Regions from separate parts of the Bilifractor sp. LCP19S3_H10 genome, predicted to be linked through region 1. Evidence: predicted binding sites of a transcription regulator. Region 1 holds the regulator's gene; the other holds the start of a gene.

Region 1 (4,203 bases):
CATGGCTGTCGTCGTGATCTATTTCAGAAAGCTGTGGCCCTTCCACACATCGAAGAATGCTCCGTCGAAGACGCAGTTCTCCAATCCGCAGACAGAAGGCGCTGCCGGAAGCTTCCAGAAATTTGCGGACCGGTATATCTACATGGACAGGATCGTGCTCTGGCTGAAGATTATTGTCTCGGTAATACCCGCGATTATCATCGGGTTCCCTCTGAATGACTGGATGGATGAGCATCTGTACAACCCGCAGGTGGTGTCCGCGATGCTGATTATCTATGGTATTCTGTTCATCCTCATCGAAAACCGGAACAAAAACAAGGATCCAAGAGTATCGAAAATCAGCCGGATTTCTTTCAAGGATGCCCTGTTTATCGGGATCTTTCAGTGCCTGGCTATGGTACCCGGGACTTCCCGCTCCGGTGCCACGATCATCGGCGGCATTCTGATCGGACTGTCCAGAACGACAGCGGCGGAATACACCTTCTATCTGGCCATTCCGACGATGCTTGGCGCTTCCGTGCTGAAGCTCGCGAAGTTCGGACTCGCCTTTACGGCATTGGAAGCTGCAGTGCTTCTGCTAGGCTCTGTCGTTTCCTTTGTGGTATCGATTTTTGTCATCAAATTCCTGATGAATTATATCCGCAGACATGACTTCAAGGTATTTGGCTGGTACCGGATTGTACTGGGTGTCATAGTGATTCTTCTTGGAATCGCTGGTGCCATCTGATGTCCGGAAGGATTTGATGAGACATGGATAGTTATGCGGGTCCGTGGGAAAAACCGCAGATTTCATACGTATCCGTGAAAAAGAGACAAAGAAGATCATACAGAAAGATTATGCGTTCAGGAGAAAGCAATGTTTCGAAAATATCTCGTTACTTTTATCATCTCAATGGTTCCGATCGTTGAACTCAGAGGAGCAATCCCTGTCGCCGCAAAGATGGGCGTTCCGCTCCTTCACGCGTATATCATCGCGGTTATCGGAAATATGGTTCCGGTTCCATTCATTTATTTCTTTGCAAGGAAGATTCTGGAATGGGGCGCGGATAAGAAATACATCGGTAAATTTTTTACCTTTTGCCTGGAGAAAGGGAAAAAAGGCGGTGAAAAGCTGAAGGAAAAAGCAGGAAAGGGTCTGTTCGCCGCGCTTTTTATCTTCGTTGGCATTCCGCTTCCGGGAACCGGTGCGTGGACCGGCACACTGGCTGCGAGCCTTCTGGACATGGGATTCAAGGAGAGCGTTGTGGCCGTAATGCTCGGTGTTCTGCTTGCCGGAATCATCATGGGGCTGGCGTCGGCAGGTGTTCTCGGAGCGGCAGGACTTATTGCGGGATGAATTGAGCCCGGAATAACTCTTGCGGAGTGGCCGGACGTGCTCGGAGCAGCAGGCCTGATCACGGGATGAATGAGCCGGAAGGCAGGACAAGGTTATCTCTGACGTGTCAGATGTGAAGGAATGGGAACGATGTGTAATTGTCTGTCGTTCTTCCGGATTGGCATCATTCCTGCAGCGGACGAACGGGAACAGTGAAACAACCAGGGTTAAATTGCGTCACAAATTGGATATGCTTCGGATTGCCTGTGCTGTGCACTTTCGCAATCCCGGATTTTTGAGGGAATACAGATGAAATGTCCATATTGTAATCAGGATAACACAAGAGTCATTGATTCCAGACCGGTGGAGGAGGATAATTCCATCCGGCGCAGAAGGGTCTGCGATCATTGCGGCAAGCGGTTTACCACCTATGAAAAAATCGAAAACATACCGGTCATGGTGATCAAGAAGGACATGACGCGGGAACGTTACGACCGGAACAAGCTGTACAACGGTATCATGCTCGCCTGCAGAAAACGGATGGTCTCTGTCAAGCAGATGAATGACATTGTAGATCAGGTAGAAAATGAGATTTACAGCCGCGAGGACAAGGAAATCTCAAGCCACGAGATCGGAACCATGGTCATGGAAAGACTGAAGAATCTGGATCCTGTGGCATATGTAAGGTTTGCGTCCGTATATCGTGAATTCAAGGATGTGAACACCTTTATGGAAGAGCTCAAGAAACTGCTGAAGTAAAACGCAGGAACAGTTCTGGACCTGTTTCTCTGCGATCGAAAACGAAAGGCCCGAAGACATGGCATTTGTACAAAATACATATCAGCAGCTCTCGTTTGTCGATTCCCTGAATCATCTGAGTGAGCGGGAGAGGAAGCTGCTGGATCGTTCCTGGGCAAAACCGTTCGGGGATGATATTTTTCCGAAAATTGATGAACGAAAATTCGCGGATTTCTACAGTGACAGGAGTCCGAGACCGAATACACCGGTCAATATTGTGCTGGGAGGCATGCTGCTGGAAGAACTGCTGGACATGACAGACGATGAGATGATCGAGACGCTGAATTTTGATGTGAGATTTCAGTACGCCCTTCACACGACGGTTTATGACAGCCAGCCGTTCAGCACCAATACATTCCGGCGGTTCCGGGCCAGAAATGAGGCAAACACGGAAAAAACAGGAGAGGATCTTCTCGGCACATATATGAAGGAACTGATCTCGCTTGTGATGAACAGTGCGGACCCGAGGCTTAATCCACTTTTGAGACGGATCCGGGAAAAGAAACGGGCAGCAGGCGGAGCACCACAACGTGTATAAGGTGCGCGTTGCAAGAATTGAGTGTAAATGTTACAATATATTCTGATTGAAATTGAAAATGACGGGAATTAGCGCCACAATATATAGAATGACATGAGATATATAAAGACAGTTGCTCCGTTGCTTCACAACCCGTGCAGCTGCTGCATGTGACCGGCTTTGCCGGTCTGTCGCGGCGTTTGCCCCACCGTTTCATACTATGTATGAGCGGATGTGGCTGACTGCCCGTACATATTCATCTGGGGAGGTACAGTTATGAGACAGTTCAATAAATCATCAAAGCTGGATAATGTGTTATATGATGTCCGCGGCCCGGTTGTTGCAGAGGCGGCTCGCATGGAGGAGGACGGAAAGAAGATCCTGAAGCTGAATATCGGCAACCCGGCGACCTTCGGCTTTACAGCTCCGGATGAGGTGATCCACGATATGATGAGCAACCTCGCAGACTGTGAGGGATATTCTGACTCAAGAGGCCTTTTTTCCGCGAGAAAAGCGATCATGCAGTACTGTCAGCTGAAGAAAATTCCGAACGTTGAAATCAAGAACATTTACACCGGCAACGGTGTCAGCGAACTGATCAATCTGGCTCTTCAGGCACTTCTGGAGGATGGAGATGAGATTCTGATTCCGGCTCCGGATTATCCGCTGTGGACAGCCTGCGCGACGCTTGCGGGAGGCAAAGTCGTCCATTACATCTGTGACGAGCAGTCAGAATGGTATCCGGACATTGAGGATATCGAGAAAAAAGTTACCGACAAGACCAAGGCGATTGTCATCATTAACCCGAATAACCCAACGGGAGCCGTTTATCCGAAGGAGGTCCTGGAGGAGATTGTCAGAGTCGCGCGTGAGCATCAGCTCATCATTTTCTGTGATGAAATCTATGACCGACTCGTCATGGACGGCATCGGCCACACTTCCATCGCTTCACTGGCGCCGGATCTTTTTTGTGTGACCTTCTCTGGCCTTTCGAAATCCCATATGATTGCGGGTTTCCGCGTCGGCTGGATGGTTTTCTCGGGGAATCTTGAGATGGGAAAAGATTATCTGGAAGGCATTAATATGCTGTCCAATATGCGGCTCTGTTCTAATGTCCCGGCGCAGTCGATCGTCCAGACCGCCCTTGGAGGATATCAGAGCGTCGAGGAATATCTGGTTCCCGGAGGACGAATTTACGAACAGAGAGAGTGTGTGTACAATCTGCTGAAGGAAATTCCCGGTATCAGCGTTGTAAAGCCAAAGGCTGCGTTCTACATCTTTCCGAAGATTGACACAGAGAAATTCAACATCACCGATGACATGAAGTTTGCCTATGATTTCCTCTATCAGAAGCAGGTGCTGATCGTTCAGGGAACCGGATTCAACTGGATCGCGCCGGATCACTTCCGGATTGTATATCTGCCGCACAGAAGGACGCTGCGGTCTGCGTGTGCGAAGCTTGAGGAATTCCTTCAGTATTATCATCAGTAACAAACCCGGACAGCAGTGTAGTTCTGCGGGGACCGGAATTGCAGAAAGCGGGTAAACGGTTTGCGGGAAAGTTTTCCATGAA
Region 2 (4,203 bases), on a different contig from region 1:
ACTCCGGGTGATCTGATGTAATCAGCTTCGTAAGCTCCGCGCAGATGCGCTCTGCACTGATCTTCGCCAGATTCGGAGCCAGCTTTACAATTCCCGCGATCGTCTCCGGATCAATTCCGAAATTCAGCTGCGCCGAAAAACGAACCGCACGCAGAATCCGCAGAGCGTCCTCTGAAAAACGTTCCTCCGGGTTTCCTACACAGCGGATGCACCTGCGCTGCAGGTCATCCATTCCTCCGTAGAGATCAATCAGACCCTCTTCCTCATTGTACGCCATCGCGTTGATGGTGAAATCCCGGCGCTTCAAGTCCTCCGGCAGACTCGCCGTGAAGGTAACATTTTCCGGATGACGACTGTCCTTATATGTACCGTCAATCCGATAGGTTGTCACCTCATGCGCCCTGCCGCCCACAAGCACCGTCACCGTTCCATGCTCAATTCCGGTATCCACCGTCTTCACAAAAATCCGCTTCACCTGCTCCGGGAGAGCCGACGTCGTGATATCCCAGTCCTCCGGCCTTCTTCCCAGAATGGAATCACGCACACATCCGCCTACGATATAGGCTTCATATCCCTTTGCATGCAGGCTGTCCAGAACCATGCGGACAGTCGCCGGTATTCTTATCTTCATACTACACAGTACCTTTCCACTCTCACTTCAGCTTTTCCGGAAATTCTCCGTCTGAACTTTTACCATCATAATCCGTTTTACAGCCTGATGCAAGCGAAGCGGTACCGTCAGCCTGTCAATCGAAGCGGTACCGTCAGCCTTGACAACCATTTCTATTGAGGTTAGAATTTATGCTGATTGCGTTCGCGAAGAAACCGCAACCACATTAAGTACCGTTATGTACAGGATCGATAAATAATCAGGAGTTCACTATGGCAAAGGATAAGAAATTAGTAGAGCAAATCACGTCGATGGAAGACGATTTTGCGCAGTGGTATACCGATGTCTGCGTCAAGGCCGATCTGATCGGATACACCAGCGTAAAGGGCTGCATGGCGATTAAACCCGCCGGCTATGCGATCTGGGAGAATATCCAGAATAATCTCGACGCCCGCTTCAAAGCGACCGGCGTTCAGAACGTATATATGCCGATGCTGATCCCGGAAAGCCTTCTCAACAAGGAGGCAGAGCTTGTGAAGGGTTTTGCTCCGGAGGTCGCGTGGATCACCCAGGGCGGATCCGAGAAGCTGACTGAGCGTCTCTGTGTGCGCCCGACTTCCGAGACACTGTTCTGCGATTTTTATGCAAAAGACATCCATTCCCACAGAGATCTTCCAAAATTATACAACCAGTGGTGTTCCGTTCTGCGTTGGGAGAAGACAACCCGTCCTTTCCTCCGCTCCCGTGAATTCCTGTGGCAGGAGGGTCATACTGCTCACGCAACCGCAGAGGAATCGGAAGAGAGAACCGTTCAGATGCTGAACGTCTATGCCGATTTCCTGGAACAGGATATGGCTATCCCTGTAATTAAGGGACAGAAAACCGAGAAGGAGAAATTTGCAGGCGCAAAGCACACTTACACCGTCGAAGCCATGATGCACGACGGAAAGGCCCTTCAGTCCGGCACCAGCCACAACTTTGACGACATCTTCGCAAAGGCTTACGGCGTACAGTTCACCGACAAGGACAATACCCTCAAGTATGTGCATCAGACCTCCTGGGGAATGACCACCCGTGTCATCGGAGCCATGATCATGGTACACGGCGATAACAGCGGTCTCGTACTGCCCCCTCATATCGCTCCCGTTCAGGTCATGATCATTCCGATCCGCCAGGATGCCGAGGGCGTCATGGACAAGGCTCTTGAAGTAAAAACGGCGCTTGCCGCTGCCGGCGTCCGTGTGAATCTTGATGATTCAGAGAAGAGTCCCGGCTGGAAGTTCTCCGAGCAGGAGATGCGCGGCATCCCGATCCGTATCGAGCTCGGACCGAAGGACATCGAGAAGGGTCAGGCTGTTCTGGTCCGCCGCGACACCCGCGAAAAGACCATCGTCCCGATCGAAGAGATCCCGCAGCAGGTTCCCGTTCTGCTTGAAACTATTCAGGCTGACATGTTCCGCCGCGCAAAGGAGCACCTGGACACCCATATCTATGATGCGACTGATTATGATACCTTCTGCAAAACTGTTGCAGAAAAGCCGGGCTTCGTGAGAGCGATGTGGTGCGGTGATGAAGCGTGCGAGAACAAGATCAAGGCAGATACCACTGCTACCTCCCGCTGCATTCCCTTCAAGCAGATCCGGATCAGCGACCGGTGTGTATGCTGCGGAAAGCCCGCGAAGCACGAGGTTATCTGGGCAAAGGCATATTAATAAAGACCCATACCTGTTGCCTTCGAAATCGCATCCGGGCTCTTTCGCACGCTTCGCGTGCGTCGAGCCCTTCTGCGTTTTCGAAGAGCTCTCTTTTATTACTCTGTATAAGCTTCGCGTCACTTCGCAGCTCCGCAGCTTCCGTGCCGCTAACAGGTATTCGGATTTCGCGCATTCGCGCTTCATCCTCATACCTGTTGCCTTCGAAATCGCATCCGGGCTCTTTCGCACGCTTCGCGTGCGTCGAGCCCTTCTGCGTTTTCGAAGAGCTTATACACTAAAAAACGCTGAATTTACCGGAGATTTCTTGTGAACTTTTTTCGCAAGTTTCCCCTTCACATTCTGCAAGTGTTAGGTTATTATAGTAGGGCACACAAGATGTTGTGCCCTACTTTTTGTTTTTAACAAAATATAGTACATTCAAACAGGCAGAGTTCCAGAATCTGTTTTTTCACTACCCAGGGGGATTAGAAATGGAAAAGAAAGTTACGACAAATGTCATTAAACGAAATGGCGAAGAGGTCACCTTCGACATTACGAAGATCTGCAACGCAATTGCAAAGGCCAACAATGAAGTCGACAAGATTCATCAGATGAATCCGTATCAGATCCAGGCGATTGCTGACAATGTCGCCGACCGTGTAAGCCAGTCGCCTCACGCGGTCAATGTCGAGGACATCCAGGACATGGTAGAGACCGGAATCATGGAGATGCGTGGCTTTGAGGTTGCGCAGAAGTATGTCCGCTACCGCTATAAGAGAACGCTCGCGAGAAAATCAAACACCACGGACGATGGTATTCTCTCGCTGATCGAGCAGAACAATGAAGAGGTGAAGCAGGAGAATTCCAACAAGAACCCTGTCATCAACTCCACCCAGCGTGACTACATGGCCGGAGAGGTCAGCAAGGATCTGACAAAGCGTATTCTCCTTCCGGAGGATATCGTACAGGCCCATGAAGCCGGAATCATTCACTTCCACGACTCCGATTACTACGCGCAGAAGGAGCACAACTGTGACCTGATCAACCTGGAGGACATGCTGCAGAACGGAACCGTCATCAGTGAGACTCTGATTGAAAAGCCCCACAGCTTCTTCACCGCCTGCAATGTCACCACACAGATTGTCGCTCAGGTTGCCTCCAACCAGTACGGCGGTCAGTCCTTTACCCTCGCCCACCTCGCGCCCTTCGTCGACATCAGCCGGCAGAAGATCCGCAAGGAGGTTATCGCCGAGCGTCAGGAATGCGGAGAGGACATGGATGAGAAGATTATCAACCTCATCACGGAGCGCCGTCTTGCGGAAGAAATCAAGAGCGGCATCCAGACCATCCAGTACCAGCTCATCACTCTGATGACCTGCAACGGACAGGCTCCCTTCGTTACCATGTTCATGTATCTGGATGAGGTTCCGGACGGGCAGACGAGAACCGATCTCGCCGCCATCATCCGCGAGGTTCTGATCCAGAGAATGCAGGGTGTCAAGAACGAGAAAGGTGTATGGATCACCCCCGCCTTCCCGAAGCTGATCTACGTTCTGGACGAGGACAACATTCACCCCGACTCAAAGTACTACTATCTGACCGAGCTTGCGGCGAAATGCACCGCTAAGCGCATGGTTCCCGACTACATCTCCGCAAAGAAGATGAAGGAATACAAGAACGGTGATGTATATCCCTGCATGGGATGCAGAAGCTTCCTCACACCGGACAACGAAAGTGTACCGGAAGGTCTCTGCGACAACGACAACAAATCCGGATCCAGAAATCACATCGATGGAAAGCACAAGTACTACGGCCGTTTCAACCAGGGCGTCGTTACCATCAATCTCGTCGATGTGGCCTGCTCCTCCAAGAAGGATATGGACAAGTTCTGGGAGATCC

What was found. The regulator NrdR, encoded in region 1, represses ribonucleotide reductase genes. The targets are predictions, from matches to a motif close to CACAANATNTTGTG.
Region 2: the regulator NrdR is predicted to act here: its motif matches at 2,695-2,708, upstream of nrdD (anaerobic ribonucleoside-triphosphate reductase).

What each region holds. Positions count from the first base shown of each region.
Region 1 covers NZ_JBQKFT010000003.1:100,975-105,177, reverse strand. The annotation lists gene ACTQZS_RS03705 (undecaprenyl-diphosphate phosphatase) at 1-727, shown strand, start outside; gene ACTQZS_RS03700 (COG2426 family protein) at 857-1,336, shown strand; gene nrdR (transcriptional regulator NrdR) at 1,625-2,074, shown strand; gene ACTQZS_RS03690 (transposase) at 2,133-2,651, shown strand; gene ACTQZS_RS03685 (aminotransferase class I/II-fold pyridoxal phosphate-dependent enzyme) at 2,907-4,121, shown strand.
Region 2 covers NZ_JBQKFT010000031.1:5,840-10,042, reverse strand. The annotation lists gene ACTQZS_RS14455 (CCA tRNA nucleotidyltransferase) at 1-631, opposite strand, end outside; gene proS (proline--tRNA ligase) at 883-2,322, shown strand; gene nrdD (anaerobic ribonucleoside-triphosphate reductase) at 2,796-4,203, shown strand, end outside.